Desulfurococcus amylolyticus Z-533: one gene and its partner. The protein of the gene in region 2 interacts with the protein of the main gene of each other region in a pairwise test. Links are inferred from orthologs where the notes say so. Each region holds a gene or a part of one and is shown on either strand. Other genes may lie near its edges.

What was found. Proteins that work in one complex are often made in the same cells at the same time.
Region 1: the proteins of SPHMEL_RS00905 (region 2) and SPHMEL_RS06525 interact in binary tests that used the Methanocaldococcus jannaschii proteins (3 or more experiments, as listed by UniProt). The link is inferred for Desulfurococcus amylolyticus Z-533 from one-to-one orthologs.

The regions. Positions count from the first base shown.
Region 1 is NZ_KI911318.1:1,219,615-1,227,103, reverse strand. Bases 431-3,233 are described here. They hold SPHMEL_RS06525 (RNA-guided pseudouridylation complex pseudouridine synthase subunit Cbf5), read left to right. Parts: upstream 431-1,348; coding sequence 1,349-2,119; downstream 2,120-3,233. Other genes in these bases: SPHMEL_RS06520 (class I SAM-dependent methyltransferase), read left to right, coding at 2,116-2,697; SPHMEL_RS07580 (hypothetical protein), read left to right, coding at 1,061-1,330; SPHMEL_RS06535 (50S ribosomal protein L14e), read left to right, coding at 701-991; cmk ((d)CMP kinase), read left to right, coding at 431-672. In the rest of the region: SPHMEL_RS06545 (50S ribosomal protein L34e), read left to right, coding at 1-86; more of cmk, read left to right, coding at 115-430; SPHMEL_RS06510 (S8 family peptidase), read left to right, coding at 3,316-4,551; SPHMEL_RS06505 (hypothetical protein), read right to left, coding at 4,543-5,433; SPHMEL_RS06500 (pyroglutamyl-peptidase I), read right to left, coding at 5,491-5,940; SPHMEL_RS07615 (P-loop NTPase family protein), read left to right, coding at 6,071-6,271; rbcL (type III ribulose-bisphosphate carboxylase), read right to left, coding at 6,374-7,489. UniProt on the Methanocaldococcus jannaschii protein: Could be responsible for synthesis of pseudouridine from uracil-55 in the psi GC loop of transfer RNAs.
Region 2 is NZ_KI911318.1:147,802-158,313, reverse strand. The notes cover bases 3,096-5,976. They hold SPHMEL_RS00905 (RNA-protein complex protein Nop10), read left to right. Parts: upstream 3,096-4,376; coding sequence 4,377-4,577; downstream 4,578-5,976. Other genes in these bases: SPHMEL_RS00885 (DNA primase small subunit domain-containing protein), read right to left, coding at 5,755-5,976; SPHMEL_RS00890 (hypothetical protein), read right to left, coding at 5,255-5,758; SPHMEL_RS00895 (hypothetical protein), read left to right, coding at 4,832-5,227; SPHMEL_RS00910 (translation initiation factor IF-2 subunit alpha), read left to right, coding at 3,586-4,380; SPHMEL_RS00915 (hypothetical protein), read left to right, coding at 3,096-3,570. In the rest of the region: SPHMEL_RS00925 (ORC1-type DNA replication protein), read right to left, coding at 1-818; SPHMEL_RS00920 (RNA-binding protein), read right to left, coding at 824-1,318; more of SPHMEL_RS00915, read left to right, coding at 1,564-3,095; more of SPHMEL_RS00885, read right to left, coding at 5,977-6,882; pcn (proliferating cell nuclear antigen (pcna)), read right to left, coding at 6,860-7,609; SPHMEL_RS00875 (transcription factor S), read right to left, coding at 7,673-8,017; SPHMEL_RS07100 (hypothetical protein), read right to left, coding at 8,160-8,402; SPHMEL_RS00870 (DNA-directed RNA polymerase subunit L), read right to left, coding at 8,547-8,828; SPHMEL_RS00865 (DUF2067 family protein), read right to left, coding at 8,847-9,464; SPHMEL_RS00860 (exosome complex RNA-binding protein Csl4), read right to left, coding at 9,469-10,014; SPHMEL_RS00855 (METTL5 family protein), read right to left, coding at 10,021-10,512. UniProt on the Methanocaldococcus jannaschii protein: Involved in ribosome biogenesis; more specifically in 18S rRNA pseudouridylation and in cleavage of pre-rRNA.

The DNA.
Region 1 (7,489 bases), 1.1 Mb from region 2 along the record:
AGCGTCCTGAGAGGCCCTATGGTGGCTATATATGTCACGAGTGCCTTGCAAGGGGTATAAGGGAGGCTGTGAGGCAAGCACTCTAACCCCTGTTCCCTCTAGCGGTGTCTTAAATTGGTTAAGATAGTTTTTAGCGGGCCGCCTGGTAGTGGTAAGACGACCCAGGCTAAACGCGTTGCCGAATACTATGGGTTGAAATACTTCTCGGCTGGCTCATTGTTCAGGGAGTATGCTAGGAGAAAAGGGGTAAGCCTGGAGGAGTTGAGTAGGATAGCGTTGGAGGATCCCTCTATAGACCTCGAGATAGATAGGATGACCCTTGAAACAGTTAGGGACAGTGATGACATCGTTATCGATGGGCATCTAGCAGCCTGGATAGTATCTGACATCGTTGACTTAAAGATATATGTTACAGCTCCCCTCACGCTCAGGATACTCCGTGTAGCCGGCCGTGACAACACTCCCCTGGGTAAAGCGTTGGCTGAGACCCTTATAAGGGAGTATTCTCAGAGAAGAAGGTTCATGGAATACTACGGGATAGACATATATGATACCTCGATATTCGATTTAACTATAAACACAAAGCTAATCGGGGTCGAGGAGGCGTTTAACATTATTAAGTCTATAATAGATAAGATTTTAAAAGAGAAACATGGTAGTATGAGTGAATAGTGTTTAAAGGAGTAGAGGGGTGTTTAAAATGCCCGCGATAGAAATAGGTAGGATATGTGTTAAAACAGCAGGTAGGGAAGCAGGCAGGAAATGCATTATAGTAGACATAATAGATGATAACTTCGTCTTAGTAACAGGGCCTAAGTCACTGACAGGAGTTAAGAGGAGAAAGGTGAACATAAAGCACTTGGAGCCCACAGATAAATCAATTAAGATACCCAGAGGCGCTAGTGATGAAGAGGTTTTAAAGGCCATCGGTGAAAATGGTTTAACAGATTATATGGTGGAGCATGTAAAGCCGAAGCTGACGCCTATTTAAGCTGGGTCTCGGCGAAATAATTAATATTTTCTTTAAATATTTTCTCTCCACCAGGGAAGGTGTAGTATAATGGACCTGGTTGAGAAGGGGTTATCCTTCATAGATTACATAACAGCGAGAGCTGGCTACAGGAATGAATGGATAGTACTAAGAGATGCTGAGACAAGCCCAGACCACGGGGTACTACCATATGAGAGAAAGGTAAACGATCACATAAACTACGGTGTGATAAACCTTGATAAACCACCGGGGCCGACGAGTCACGAGGTCGTGGCATGGGTCAAGAAAATGTTCAATCTGGAGAAAGCCGGTCACGGGGGCACCCTGGAGCCCCTTTAGGGGCGGGGAAACCCCAAGGTGACCGGTGTTCTACCAATCGGGCTAGCGAATAGTACGAAGGTCATTGGGAACGTGATACATAGTGTTAAGGAATACGTAATGGTTATACAGTTACATGGGGATGCCAGGGAGTCCAGTGTTAAAATGGTTGTAGAGTACTTTAAGGGCGATATATACCAGAAGCCGCCGCTGAGATCCAGTGTTAAGAGAAGTATTAGGGTCAGGAGGATATATGAAATCGAGTTACTGGAGATCAGGGATAGATTCATACTTGTGAGGGTTTTAAGCGATCCAGGTACATACATGAGGAAACTTGCACACGATATCGGATTAATGCTTGGCACCGGGGCACACATGAGGGAGCTACGTAGAACCCGTACAGGTCCTTATAGAGAGGATGAAACACTGGTTAGGCTGCAGGATATCAGCGAGGCACTTGCATTATGGAGGAGTAGCGGGGATGAGAGATACATCAGGAGGATAATACTCCCGGTTGAGACATCGATAGCTCACCTACCGAAGATAATGATACTTGATACAGCTGTAGACGCAATAGCTCATGGAGCCAATCTAGCTGTACCAGGCATCGCGAGGTTAACAAGTAATGTTGAGAGAAATAAAACTGTAGCTATCCTAACGCTTAAAGGCGAGCTGGTGGCGCTGGGTACGGCGCTATATAGTGCAAAGGAGATAGCTGGGATGAAGAAGGGTGTGGTGGCGAGGACCCGGAGGGTGGTAATGCCTACAGGGATCTATCCCCCCGCATGGAGGAAGGGGCAGCCGGGATGACGCACTACTATAAGCCTGGCCAGCCAGGCGAGAGGAAGCTCTTTTCCTTCACTATTCACGGCTATACATTCGAGTTCATATCTTACACGAGTCTCTTCTCGGGATCCAGCTTGGATGATGGGACAAGACTACTCCTCGAGAACATCATGGTGCCGAGGAGCGGCGTGGTACTAGATATAGGGTGTGGCTATGGAGTGATAGGTATAGTGGTAGCTAAGTTGAACCCCTTGCTCGAAGTATATATGACTGATGTAAACCCATTAGCAGTCAAGGTGGCTCGTTTAAACGCCTCAAGGAATAATGTAGAGGATAGGGTAGTAGTCCTCCAGGGTGATAGGTATAAGCCTGTAGAAGGAATGAAGTTCAATGCCATATACTCCAATCCCCCACTCTCAGCAGGAATGAGGATAGTGGAGGACATAGTTTTAGGAGCTAGAAGATACCTGACCGAAGACGGCTTCGCACAGTTCGTGCTAGCTAGAGGAGGAGAGTACCTGGCTGAGAAAGCAAGGGAGAGTTACAACATCGTCGATGCGAAAAGTAAAAAAGGCTATATCCTCCTATATCTTAAACCATGAGGAGCGCCGGGGTGCCCGAGCGGTCTAAGGGGCTGGCCTTGAGAGCCAGTGGGCTCACGCCCGCGCGGGTTCAAATCCCGCCCCCGGCGTCATCCCTTATTTATTAGATTTTTGGTAGTTACCCTGGAATTACCCCTAAGTTCATGGGAGTTATGGTTTATCTTTTTTCTCGGTGGAGTGTAAAGGGGTTTTAAGCTCTGACCCCTGCCCTAAAGGGCTGGGGTTCCCTTTAGGGTGGGGGTTCCCCGCATCTATTCAGGGTTTACGTTATCTGCGGGGCAGTCGAGGGGATAAAGGAGTTAATCTATACAGCCACAGTGATTGTTGATGAATGTAAGTCGGCGATTACCACAGTAACAGTGGTGGGTGATGCGTTCACAGGGTTAATCCATATTACGATGATTTTTGGAGTGATCGTGGTACTGTTAATAGCGTTGATATTCTATTCATGGTTGAAGGGTAGATATTGTAGATGAATAGTGTTTCTCGGTTTTCCCTACCTACTAGCTCCCCGATATGCTTCTCGGTCAGTGTTATGGATCCGGCTTATTCTCTAGATAGAAAAATTTATAAAGTATCCCACTGATTACTGTATGTGATTTAAATCTGGGTGGGGCCATGGTGTACAATAAATATGTCTTATTAATAGTAGTACTGGCTCTACTATTAATCCCACTAGTATTCTCTAACGAATCAGAGGCGTTAATAGTCAATGGGGGCTCAAACAAGGTAAGAGTAGTGATAGGATATAGGGATGAAACCTCTAGGCAGAACCTGTTGAGGAAACTCGGGGTATCACCAGTGAAAGAGATCAGGGATCTAAAGATACTGGTTGTCGAGATACCTGAGTCATTGATAACCCGTGTTAAAAGCCTGCCGGGTATTAGATACATTGAGAAAGATATAGAGGCCAGGGCTTTCGGCATAAGCGACTATTATGGTGACATCAAGTGGAACATGTACATGATCGGCATAACGGATGTCTGGGACTACTATTATAAATACTATGGCAGGTATACATTCGGTAGGGGAGTAGTCGTAGCTGTCCTTGACACAGGTATTGATTACACCCATCCGGACCTCTATGGCAGGGTTGCATACTGTATAAGGACAACTGGCTCAACCACTTATAGGGGTACTTCACTAAGTAACTGCATGGATGGAAACGGGCATGGAACACATGTAGCCGGGATAATTGCGGCGACTATAAATGGTGCGGGCGTAGCAGGTGTAGCACCAAACGTGACCCTGATAGCGGTTAAAGTACTCTATGACTCAGGAAGCGGGAGCGTTACAGATATAGCTGAGGGAATAGTGGAAGCTGTGAAGGCTGGAGCATACATACTCAGCATGTCGCTTGGTTCCTCAAGCGATAATAGCGTGTTAAGGGATGCATCAAACTGGGCTTACCAGCAAGGCGCTATACAGATTGTTGCAGCAGGTAACTCTGGCGATGGAAACCCAAGTACAGATAACGTTAACTACCCAGCTAGATACCCATGGGTGATAGCTGTTGCAGCAGTGGATTCAAACGGTAATACACCATCATGGAGTAGTGATGGACCGGAGGTTGATGTGGCGGCGCCCGGAGTCAACATATTATCTACGTACCCGAATAAAAAATACGCTTATCTAAGCGGTACATCAATGGCTACCCCGCATGTAACAGGTGTTGTGGCAGTTATAGAAGCCATGAGGTATGCTGCTGGTAAAAGCTGGCTGGGCTTCGACGCTATTTATAAAGTCCTGACATCTACAGCATATGATCTAGGTTCTCCAGGCTTCGACGTTTACACCGGGTATGGACTAGTGGATGCGTACAGCGCAGTCCAATACGCGTTAAGTCTACCCTAGTTTCTCCTCCAATATTTTTTCATGGGGTCTCAGACCCCCAATTCTTTTCACACTCCATGTCTCAACATGGATGTTTGATCTCCCTGGTTCTATTCTCCTTAAGGGGCCAAGGGTCTCTAGCTCCAGGAATCTATCATTAGTGTATACTTCTACACTCGAGCCGAAGTCGGGGTATACAGCGTCTTCTTCTCTGAAAGACTTCTTGAACAAGTATTCCTCCACCCAGTACGCGATCCATGAGGGATTGGCTCTAGCACCTATTTTAACCGGGTTTTTAACACCTGGGTCTTGATGTACTATGATGTAGCTACCTCTAAGCTTAATCCTCGGGTCATCTAGCCTAGTGTACGGCCATGCCACAATAAATCTATCTGGGAGTAGGCCGTGGTGATCCACCTGCCTCGGCTTAAATGGTATTATAGCGAATCCATTACCCCTCATAACTGAGATAGCCCAGCACGAGAACTCCAGTGGCCATCTACCTATATTGATTATTTCATGGACTACTTTCACCGAGTAGTCTTCTTCACCCGGTGTAACACGTATCTTCTTTAAAACATTGTTAGCACGCTCCGGGTTGCCGACGATCTCGATCTCATCTCTCTCAATCCTTAATTCAACTGGTTTATCGTCAAGTGAGTAGGAACGCGGCATGGCTTCAGGCGATGTCCAGAGCCTATGTCCCCCATGTATTTTCCAGGTGCCCTCGGGTGTTTCAATACTGATATCTGGTATTATACTGAATAAATTGAACTCGGGCTTCTCAAGGGGGGCGATATATAGTATCCTGGGACCTATGTCCAATGGTATACCGATCAATAGCTTGTTGATAATGTAGATTCTAAGCCTGTACCCCTCGACTATCTTCTCGATGTACTCCATTGACACGTCCCTCCGGGAAGTTGTTTTTAGTGCGGTGCGTTGACACATCTTATTACTCTAATATCTATATCTAGGGTTATTTTGCCCGGTTGTGTCCCCACTTATTATGGACTCGATGACTACTTTAACCGCTTTGATCATTAATTCGGGACTCATACTCGGCGGAACACTATGCGACTCCATTTTGGCAGCTTGCTCTGGTAGGTAGGGTAGATGGATAAACCCGGCTCTCAAGGGATAGCCATAAGTGTATCCATGATGCAGTAACCCGTAGAATACTAAGTTGCATACATATGTGCCAGCAGTATTGGATACAACAGCCGGCATGCCTTCCTCAGTTAGTTTCCTAACTATCTTCTTTACAGGTATTGTTGCCAGGTAAGCTGTGGGGGCCCTGGGTTCAATTGGTTCATCCTCAGGCTTCACGCCATCGTTATCAGGTATTCTCGCATTCATCAGGCTTAATGCGACTCTATCGATCCTAACGCATTGAGTCCCGGGAGCCAGCCCCAGGGTATCCTCGTGAGGCCGGGTGGAAAATCATCATGAAGGTGATGGAGCTACTGGAGATCAAGGGGTTAGAGAATAGGTTTCCCCACGAGTTAAGCGGGGGCAGAGAGTAGCTATTGCAAGGGCATTGGTTAAGAAGCCGGCGTCAATAGTAGCTGATGAACCGTTTTCAAACCTCGATGAATATAGTGCTGAGAGAGTTCTAGGGGTCTTCAAAGAAATGGCCAAGGATGGGACAGCCATATTAATAACCACTACAGAGATGAAGGCTGAATATGGGGCGACCCGTTACTATGTGCTTAAAGGTGGAAGATTATACGTAGATTAAAAAGCTTTATAGAGTATCAGCAAGGCCCTCTAATAAATAAGGGTAGTGTAAAAATGTATTTACAACTGAAAGCCTCGCCCTTTAGGGCAGGAAGGAGGTCGGCTAGATGGGTTTTGTAAAGCCCCATTTCTCCAGTGCTCTTGCCAGCTCTCTATGTGTCTTAGCGTACTCGTCTAGTGGAATATTATTCATTATTGCCTCTAGTGCCTGTCTAACAGCCAGTGCTCCGGCTCTAGGCCCGTCTGGATGACCTATTACCCCACCACCTATTTGTAGCACCAGGTTTGTACCCAGAGCCTCTATTACTGGTGGGAGGTTGCCTGGGTGTAAACCACCTGATGAGACAGGCATTGCCGGCTTGATGTGGTGCATTGGTTGCTCTAGGTGGTATATGTCATCTGGGTCTGGCTTGAAGTGTATCTCTCTCAGTATTTTAGCGTATCTTATAACGTCTAGCTTCCCGCCTTCGAGTTTTCCTGCCCCGGCTGTGCCAATGTGTAGTTGGTCTATTCCTATGATTCTGTATAATTTAGCCAGCACGTACATTGAGATGCCGTGGTATGGATTCCTGGTGAAGGCTGCATGCATTGCTCTGTGCCCATGTATTGCTAGTCCATACTCCTCTGCTAGATCCCTGATATATGTCAGTGCGCTCCACCCGGTGATCACGACATCAACCATTATGTATGGGTTACCGTAGTCTGCTACAAGCCTCAGCCTCTTCTCCATTTCACGTATATCGGAGGTAATATTGGCGAACCAGACTTTTCTCTCACCTGTCTCTTTCTCTACTTTATCAATAACCTTCATAATGGCCTTAGCTCTGGCCTCGAACCTACAGAAGCTTGGGCTGGTCAGGTTTTCATCGTCTTTTATGTAGTCTAATCCACCGCTTAGCAACTCTAAAGCCAGCTTCTCCACTTCCTCCGGTGAGTAACCCTCCTTGGGCTTCGGCACCGTGCCTACTATAGGCCTATCCTTTACCCCGAATATCTCTCTAACACCATTTAATCCCTTACTGGGTCCCTTAAATGACTCGAGGAATTTCTTGGGGAGATATATGTCCTCGAGTCTTAATCCTTCAACACGCTTCATACCAAATATGTTTCCAGCTATGGATGCCAGCAGGCCCGGTATATTTCCTTCCTCGAATAACTCCACTGGGTATGCTATTTTCACAATCCATGATCCATCGCCAAGGTCTTTGAAGTAGTATGC
Region 2 (10,512 bases):
ATATCTCCAGCTGTAAGTAGTATTGTCAAGGCGTGGCGTGCATTACCCTCGCCGCTCCTGTCTACCCCTTCATATTCAGCGATAAGCTCCAGTAATTTCTCATCATATGCATCCTCATGGAAGGCCAGGCTAGCCCTATACCTCAATATATCAAGTAACTGACTGGAGGTGTATGGCTGTAGTTTTATAATATATCTATTCAGATACGACTCGGTGACAGGGTCGAAGACCCCTATTATATTTGTATCGGTTGACACGAAGACCATGTTCAACCGCTTTGACTCATGGAAGGCTTCGTATGCCCTTGTAATAAAGTATATCGCTTCCTTACCAGCTATATTCACGAAGTAGTGAAAGTCGTCGAATACTATTAAAGTATACCGATCGTCCTCATCCAGGAACGAGATAACAGCATCCATTATCTCCTTCGATGATAATCCCCTATGTGGTACTGAGAGGCCTAGTTGCAAGGCTATATCCCTCACTATACTGAACAAGCTCCTATTCCTATAGCAGTTGACATGAATATAATCGAATGATAAGCCCTTCTCCCTTGCTATGCTCGTTAAATTAGTGGCAAAGGTCCTCATTAACGTCGTCTTACCGGTTCCAACTCTACCTACTATGAGTACTCTCTGAGACATGGAACCCGGGTTCGCTATTAAATGCCTGAAGTAGGAGGCTAATAATTTGAGCTCGTTCTCGCGGTGTGGCAGTGCTTCAGGTATGTATTCCGGCATAAGGCTTTCACGATTCTTAAAGATTGATTGCTTGTTTAACTCATCCTCTATTATTTTTCTTGCATCCCACTTCACCACCTACCTCATCCCCCACGTACTGCGATGCGTGTTCTACAGTGTCCTAGACCTATGTAGACTCTATCATTGATCCCCTCGATAAATAGGCATTCATCTGCTGAGGAAGTATGCACCACACCCCTAGACCTCAGATTCTTTAATACAAGTGCGAAGACGCGCGTACTCAGCTCCCTAACCCCTCGCATCCTAACCCTGATCTTTACCTCTCCAGGTATCTTCAAGCCGTCAATGCATTCGAGTCGTTCCCCCAATACCTCTTGAAGCCCCATGATACAGTGAACAGGTATTATGGTTTCAACGAATCCGTACTCCCTACTTATAGCCCTCCTATATATACTATCGACATCTCTACACCCATAGACCTGGAGAAGCCCCGGAAAACCCGTTTTCTCAACAACCACGCTATTATCGAGGCTGAAGATCACATCCCCTATCTCACGAGCACACCATTCATCGCTCCCGGTTCTACATGTTACCAGCAGAACTACTCTACAAGACATAGTTATCCTCGTAAAGATAAACTGAAAACGGGGTTTATTGCTTTAAAGACTATTTCCCCCTAGGTGTTCGCTCCAGTCATTTTATATGGTTTCATGGTTTCATCTAGGGACGCTCTGCTATAGGATCATCCATTTTAATCACTAGCAATAATTATAATTGATTCACAGGAGACTAGAGGGGATTTAAAACTTTATTTACTATTCACTCGTTATCTAGGATACAGCTAGTTTAAGGGTGCAGCCTTATGGATAGAAGAACCATAACAGGCATCATGTTGCTTGTTACAAGCATTCTAGCCAGCACAGTGTTAACCTATACAATGAACACCAAAGTACCTTTCGACAATGTGTCCTGGCTTACAGAGTATTTGTCAAGGAAGCCAGTACTAAGCGATGCATGTACCGGAATTAATCCGCTCGATAATACATGTAGTTATTTCATAACCTACACATGGTTGTCCGCTAGAATACTCGGGGTCCTAGGACCCTACGGGGCTCTCTCCATCCAAGTCCTCACGTTAATCCTATTATTCTACATGGTTTACAGGTTCTTTAAAGAGCCCGCGATAGCTGGGCTCACTACATTAATCTATGGAACCGCCCCGGTCACAGTGTTCTGGCTGACTCCATCTAATGTCGGTCCACATGTTTTCACTGGTATTCTAATAGCATTATTCCTGCTCACCTTATATAAGACGAGAGAAGTGAGAAGCACTCCTACTGTGCTTCTCACAGGTTTAACCGGGCTTGTACTCCAATTATTTAACCCCATGGGGTGGTTGATCGTTGAAGCCGCATTGATAGGTTTATCAGCAGAATACATAGTTGCACCCCTTAAGCGGGTTGATGTTAAGACAGTGTCATCAATTACTTTATTCACTACGCCACTACTGCTACTCCCATGGCTTAGAAACACTTACTCATTAATACCCCTCTTCACGGGCTCACTGATCTTAGCTACCAGTAAATTACTTGAGGACAGGAATTCCTCCACAGGTACACGCTTGGTGCTAGTAGCCACCGCTATCTCAGCATCCATAGCTTTATCAGCCGCATTAATACAGTTGCTTGGAGGCGGTGATTATACTAGTGTATTTATCAAGCCTTATAACCCGCTAATAGACTATGGGGTATTATGCGCCACGGGGTTATTGGGTTTAATAGTGTTCGCTAGGAGTAGAGTGCTCGAGGAGTTTCCCTCAGTAAGGATCACCATTATATCAGCCACCATAATACTGCTTATAGCATCCCTCTACGATCCAACCCTTGCACTAGCCGAGGCCCTGTTCTCAGCAGTGTTATCAGGATTGGCCCTATACATGGTTACGGATTATGTGTGGAGCCATGGGATCAAGGGTTTCGAGACAATACTATATAGGGTCATCGCCTTAATCATAGTATTGGGCATAATATCTAGTAGCATGCTTCTAGCAGTAGCACAGAATAAGAGCCAACCATATATATACACCTATGATATCCAGGGGTACAGCAATATAGGTACACCGATAAGAAATGAGAGCGCGTGGCTTAATGCGTTAACAGCGTTAAAGCAAGCTATATCTAATACCAGCGTAGACAATATATTAGTGATATCATACTGGGGATATACCTACTGGATCCAGGGCTTCCTAGCTGAATCGCTACCAGCGCCCAGGGTTTACACGTTAGCCCATATATTAGGAGGAGATAGGGGTAAATATATTGTTTCATCAATAATGTTAAGCAATGAGGTTGCTGCATCCAAGATAATAAGTAATGTCACATCAATGATAAACGCTGAGAGGACCTATATAATAATATCATATCTGGCTAGCATTAGAGTAATGATGGGTAATAAAACAAGTAACGCCTACCTTGGACTAGCTGTACCGGTTCAATCACAGAACTATTATGAATATATATACTATGCCGCAGCAGGTGATTTAGCCAGGCTGGTATTATACGCCAGCATCACTAACACTAGCTACGTGGATTACGTGAACATATATAATGCACGTACAGGTTATGAGATACCCCTCGCATGGAACAACAAGGGATCCAATACGTTGCTCGCGCAACTAGCAGTAGACTCACTACATAGGCTGGGTTACACCGTGTATAATGAACTATACAGTTACACACCCTTGTCAAGCAATCTAAATTACTTCAAACCAGTGGCAGTAATTGGTGTACCAGTTATGAATATAACTGGTTTATATAGCGAATACCAGATAATACATGTAGTAGCGGTTTACGAGTTCACTCAACAATAGCCTCGGTGAGAAGAAATGCTAGCTAGGAAGGAATTGCCCGAGATCGGGGAATACGTTATAGCCACGGTTAGGGAAATATACGATTATGGCGCCTATGTCACCCTCGATGAATACGGAGACTTAAAGGCCTTTCTACCATGGAGCGAAGTAGCAACCAAATGGGTTAAGAACATAAGGGATGTCATCAGGGAAGGAGAGAAGATAGTTGTGAAAGTCATCAGAATTGATAGAGCCAGGAAAGAAGTCGATGTCTCATTAAAGAAGGTATCTGATATCGATAAGAGAAAGAAGATGATGTGGTGGAAGCGGTATGTAAAAGCAGCCAAAATAGTCGAACTCGTCGCTGAAAGTCTCGGAAAAACCAAGGAGGCCGCCTATAAAGAAGTAGTATGGAAGCTTGAAGACTCCTATGGAGACCCACTTTACGTCCTCGAAGAAGCAGTACTGAGCGGTAGAGACATCCTGGAGAAAGCCGGGATACCTAGTGAATGGATAGAGCCATTATTAAACGAAGCGAAGAGACATATAAAGGTGAAAGAGGTATCAATACGTGTAAGACTACTACTCCAATCACGCCACCCCGATGGCGTTGAAAGAGTAAGGAAAGTACTTGACGTGATAGCCGAATCCCTTAACTCTGAAAATGTAAAGTTTAAACTCTACTCAGCCGGTGCGCCAAGATACATCCTCGAAGTATACTCCCATGACTATAAAACAGCTGAATCAGTAGTTGAGAAAATACTAAAGAAAGCTGAAGAGGCTAGCAGCGAATATGGTGTAATATTCAAGGGAGAACGTGAGAAAGCATGAACTGGCTACTTAGAAAATGTAGTAAATGTGGTAGGTATACTTTAAGCAGGGATAGATGCCCGTACTGCGGGGGAGAGCTAATAGTACCCCATCCACCACGCTTCAGCCCTATTGATAAATACGTGGAGTACAGGCTCGAGGAAAAACTCTCAAAGGGAATTATCAAGCTAGATGAAAAACCACCATATAAGCCTTGATTCATGGAACTAACAATTTAAAAACCCTGTGCATAATCAAAATTAGTGAAGGATGCCGCCGTAGTATAGCCCGGCCTAGTATGCGGGCCTGTCGAGCCCGTGACCCGGGTTCAAATCCCGGCGGCGGCGCTCGACACCCATCCCTTCTACGTACATTAATAGGGAGGCCTCATCATAATGGATGAGCAGGTATAATGGTTATTAGGTCTAGGTTTAATATTGGTATTCATAATAGTGTTGAACGGGGGTCTGCATTGAGGAGGTACAGCAGGGAGATATTTAGATACATTTTCGAGTACGATGTACTATTAAACACTGTTTCAAAGACACTCATGGCTGCTGCCATTGTTTCCTGGATTATTATAGGTGGGAACTGGCTGTACCTATGGTTTAACTATAGTTATCTATCCCAGCAACAGTTCAACCAATTGATCGCGACCTCACTACTCTACACGCTGTTGTTATCGTTCTCGGTATTGGTAGCATATTCTCTTCCCTACTATGTTCCATCAGCCAGGCCGAAGACGCATAAACGTATAAGTGAGACAAAACTAAGGGATATAATCATTATTGGCTCGCTCATATTGTTAATAATGATCATAGTGGCATACATACTGTTAGGATATTACTATATGAAAGCAGCCATGTAGAAAGATGAACTATCACCTTGAACCTCCTCAGGAAGACTTTTCTTCCTCACTAACCATTAATATATGTCTCAGCGGCTTCACGCATTCCTGTATCATTGCTACGAGTAGCTCGTTAAATGATAGAAGCGCTACATCATTCCTCCTATACTTCTCGCCACTTACTTCACAATCCTTTATAAATAAAACCAGCGTTTTATCACGGTACCTCACCGGAAGGGGGTATAAGAGTTCTTTCTCCAACTTGATAATGTTTTCAACGGCTTTCAAGACGCCTTCATCTATGGTGTCGGCTGGGAGCGGTGAGCCAAGTGCTACTTTAGTTATCCTCAATCTGCTTAAGTATTCAGTATCCAAGGCCATTTTATTAATCATCTCGATAAATAATTCCCTACTCTCAGGGTTTAATAGAGGCAGTTTGAACAGAGATCTCCTGATTAACTCGTTTACTTCATCTAGTCTAATCTTCTGGACAGGGGTACACTTTGATGCCTGTAATTCCTCTTTAATTAAGCGGATATATGTGTTACTCATAGTTTTACCCCAATCCCTGATGAATCCCTTACCTCTACTAGCCCATTGACAGCTAGATATAGAGCATAGGGTGCCTCTAATCTAATTATTTCTCCCTTTCTAAGCCCAATAAATTTATCTAGAACCAGGATCTGAGAAGCATCGACCAAGGGTTTAACCATGACTTCCCCATGGAATGGTGAGAAATCAGTGAAACCCTTTCCTCTTAGATCCACGGTGGGCTCAACCTCTACAACCCTTAACCCGGACTTCATGTTTAAGCTGTTAACGAATCTTGAGAGCCTTGACGTATCCATTGTTACAACCTTATCTACTTTAACACAGTTCTCCCGAATTAATTCATCGAGGGCGCTCTTATTGATTATTAATCCCCTTAAACCCGCTACGCTTTTTTCCTTCACTAGCTTCCTCGATATAGCTAACTCGAGCACCCTTCTTCTCAGGCCATATTCAACTCTGCGGAAAACCACTATATCTTTGTATGATGGGAAGATCCTGTCCACATCTATGTTGCTACATGCCACATAATCCGCTATTAATCGCCTCTGCTCACGTGTTAGAGGCAGTGCCTCCTCATCCATCACTCTTACATGGAATCCCCTGTTACCCGAGAAATATATTTTAACCTTGCTAAACCCGAAGTCCTGCACCAGTATATCACGTAGTTTTAAGGCGTCGCCCCAGGCTTTCAAGATGCACTCCCAGCTCACTGGGGAATATTTCAAAGGTTCCTCGCCTGAGGGACAGGACTCCCCATCATTAATTATTACTCCTGACTTGCTGCAGACTAAATACCTCTGTATGCATCCAGGATACTTGTCAGCATCTATATCGAATATTAACTCCGAGCCCTGCCACCCTTTGGCCTCCATTTCCTCGGCCGAGGGATTGCTGTAGAGGGCTGAAGAATAATACAGGTGGAGAGGTGTTTTCATGGTCTCTATGAAGTTATATAATTGCTCCATATATGGGAAGGATAGGTGCCTGATATACCTGCGATCCTCAAGGCTCTCTAAAGCAATCTCTCTCATATGTAGGTTGCCTGGTTCTTCGAGAGGTCTGAACCTATAGTAGTCCCTTATGACCTTCTTCAAGAAGTCGCTAGTCTTCCCGTGGGGCAACATAAAACACTAGTCTTCCTCCGCCGGGTATCTCGTATGTAAGCTTGAGCGGTGTTCCATCACCGAATTCTATCTCCATTAATTCAGCCGCCTGAGAAGCAACCGATATATCGATAAGATAGTCGATCGTGTATTTAGCCCTTGCATCACTTAGCACCTGGTACTCGATTAACGCACCATCTGAGGCTGAGAGCTCTATTTCAGCCTCAGCTATTTCACTCCTCGATGAGACAGTCAGCTTATCGCTGTCCTTGCTGGCTGAAAACTCGATGGAATCGCTGATGGGCTCTACCTCCCTAACTATGTCTCTAAACAACTTGGGAAGAAGCTTCCCCTTAAACCCTACTTCGAAACTAATCTCCGGTATCTCCTCGTAAGTCATCTCTATGCTTGGCAGGGTAAATCTTCTGACACCCCTACCCTCGAAGACTACGCTTAGCCTGCCGTCTTCTAGCACTTCTAAAACGAGTTCATCACCTCTCCTAGCCCTCTTCAACACCTTGGTCAGATCATCCATTCTTACCCCTACTACAAGTTCCCTTTCCACACTGTACTCTGAAAAAGCCTCCTTCGGTATTGCGAACTCTACAAGTACAACAGTACTGGGATCCATAGCTTTCAATAATAATCCGTCTTCACCGCTAATCCTAAAGTTTGCTTCATCAATAATCTTAGAGATGGATGTTATAGCATATCTCCATGCAACTGCGTCACTAAACTTAAGCCTCATTCGAACCACCTACTATACTTTTACCGTTATCCGAATAAATAAAATTATCAAGTACAGAGGATGCTAAGCATACTCTCTCCAAGTGTAACCGCACTTTGTACACTTAAAGAATCTTGTAGGCGGTTCATCCGCAGCCCTTGTCTGAATCACCCAGTAGTATGCCTCATGCCAACCACATTTCGGACACGTTACTTCCCTTGTAACAGGGAGGTTGACCTCTCCTCCGCTTTCGAGTACAAGGGTTTTCTCACCGGGCTTGTGATCGATTCTCGTGGAAACCTTGAAACCCGATGCCTCGGATGCATCAGCCTCTACTTTGTACCCACATCTAGTACAAATCAGATACAGTTTACCATCCATTTTACGGGGACGCATTAAGCCACCGCATTTCGGACACAACTTGGACATGTGAAACCACCGTCTTGAACCAAGTAGAGATAATCAACGAGTAGCCGTTTAAATATTGATGGGAATAATTGAAAGTATTCAAAAGTGACTAAAAGTATCATTGAGACCCGAATCCTGGATAAAAAAGGTATCACGTTAAACATTAACACGTGTAAATAACAGGGTAGCCGGATGACTCGGTCCCGGGGAGAGAGGTTTTCAACAGTGTATTCCTATACTGCATGTATAACTCCAGTAGGCGTAGCACCGTATCAACCACTCCGCAATAAACTGTTTTTAAAGCCAGGTACTCTGAGCTATTGAATCCTTTCAAACCAGTAAATACCGCGTTAAGTGGGCTACATCCGCATGGTAGTGCGAACCCTAGTTCTTCACGCGTCATCATAGAATCAAGCACATATTTGATGAATAGTGCCGGGGAGCCGGTGACCCTTAGTATTTTTAACTCCTCTAAAAATTTCCCCTATAAGTTGCAAAGACACCGTATCTCTCTGTAACACCATAGACAAGTATACGTGTCTCGCTTTTCCTACTCAACTACCTTCTCCTCTACAAGCCTTCTAAGCTCAGCGAGCGAGTTCTTTAATCCATTTACTATATCCCTTAGTATTGATTCCACGGTATAACCCGGCTTAACTATAATCGTGAACTCAAACATGTTTTTAAGAGGGTGTGGAACCCTGTATGCTGCATATTCTACACCGGGATGTCTTATCGCCTCCTTCGCTAATAGATTACCAAGTGTATGGTCTTCATCATATATTTCTAACACTAATTCTCTCTCACTCCTGGATACAACACGTACCTCCATTTAAAACACCTTTGACCCCTATTCGTTTTGCTGTTTAAAACTCTTAATAAATAAGTCTACTGCATCCCGCCACTCATGCTTTAAAACATATAAGCCTGACTCGTCGACCCCGAGGAGCCCTGCTTCCACTGCGTGATTTATGGCGTCATCTAACTGTAGCCCTGTTATAATGGTTACCGTTATGATGAAATACCTTGCTGCTGTACCCTTCACCCTGCCTCTAATAGCGGTGTTTAATTCACTTATTCTCTCAACTAATTCGAGAATCCTGTTCTTCTCTATATTGGTGTAAATGGTGCCATCCTCGAGTCTGGCCTTATACCCTTGTTTCTCAAGGATTTTCACGAGCACCTCGGGCGGGAAGGTCTTCCTGGTTAATTTAACTATCACGTCAATGCTGAATGCTTGTAAACCCGGCCCACTGACCCCCTTAGCCATCCTTGAATAATTCTTTAACTCAATCCACAGTTTTTTCAGGTCTGTTTCATATCCGTAGGCATCTACTATTAAGCCGTTACTGGTTACCGCGAACTCAACATGCTCTATTGAGGGAACCCTCTCCTTGACAAGCTCGTATAATTTTAAACATTCCTCGCCTCTACATGGAATCCTATATCTCCGCTTAACCAGTGGCAAGCGATCACCTTGAGACGTGTATATAGTTTAAACTGGTTTTACGTTTCTCAATATTCCCGCATGTATTACACACTAATTTATCATTGCTCTTGTAGAGCAGGGAGCCACATACACTGCAATACGCCTCTATAACGCCTAATCCTGGTTCCTTAATGGTTAATTGGTATGGTATAGAATTATTGAGCACCTTAGCCTTAACGAAGTCACCTGGTCTAATGGCCCCTAGAAGGCTCTGTGTAAACTCATTGGATGCCTGCGATACATGTATAATCCCGGAGGCTTCAACTCTTTGCCCTTCTATACTATATATCTTTAGAAAAGCCAGCTCATCAGTCACGGCCTCGACATATGCTTCGACAATGGTTCCCGGCTTAATCAACTCTATGTTTTTCACTTGTCTAACATATACTTGCTTCTTATATCTATCGAAGACCTTTAACCCGAATACCTGGGACCTGATCAAGCCCTTTTCATCAATGTATGCACCTTGGAGAGGCAGTGCCTCCTCCTCTACTGCAAGTGGTTCGCCAGGCATCACTATCTCTTGCATAATTAATCACGCCCTTGTCAGGATAATGAATACTGTTTTAACCCTATATATTCGCCTCCTATGGGTCTCAAACATCATTGGTATTTCAAAGTCCAGTAGCTCATACGAGTCCAGGGTAAACCCGTTGTCCTCGGCCACCTCCCTAGCGATATCCATGAATGCCTCAGAATACTTGTGTATACTATATATGCTTCTAGCCGTCGCCATAGCCCTCCTAAGGAAGACTATGTCCAAGCCCCTGTTTTCAGCGACCACGCCAAAAGGAGGGTTCATCAACACTGTGTCAACATTCTTGAGTCCTAAACGCTCCACGTCGGCATCCACGTAGAGAATCCTGCCCGCCGCACCTGGAAACAAGGATGATACTGTACCTAAACCATATAGTAATATATCTTCATCAATATCTACACAGATAGCTCTACGAGCACCCATCAGTATCGACGCAATAGATATTCTCCCATCGCCACATCCATAATCACCTATCGTCAACCCCTTCAC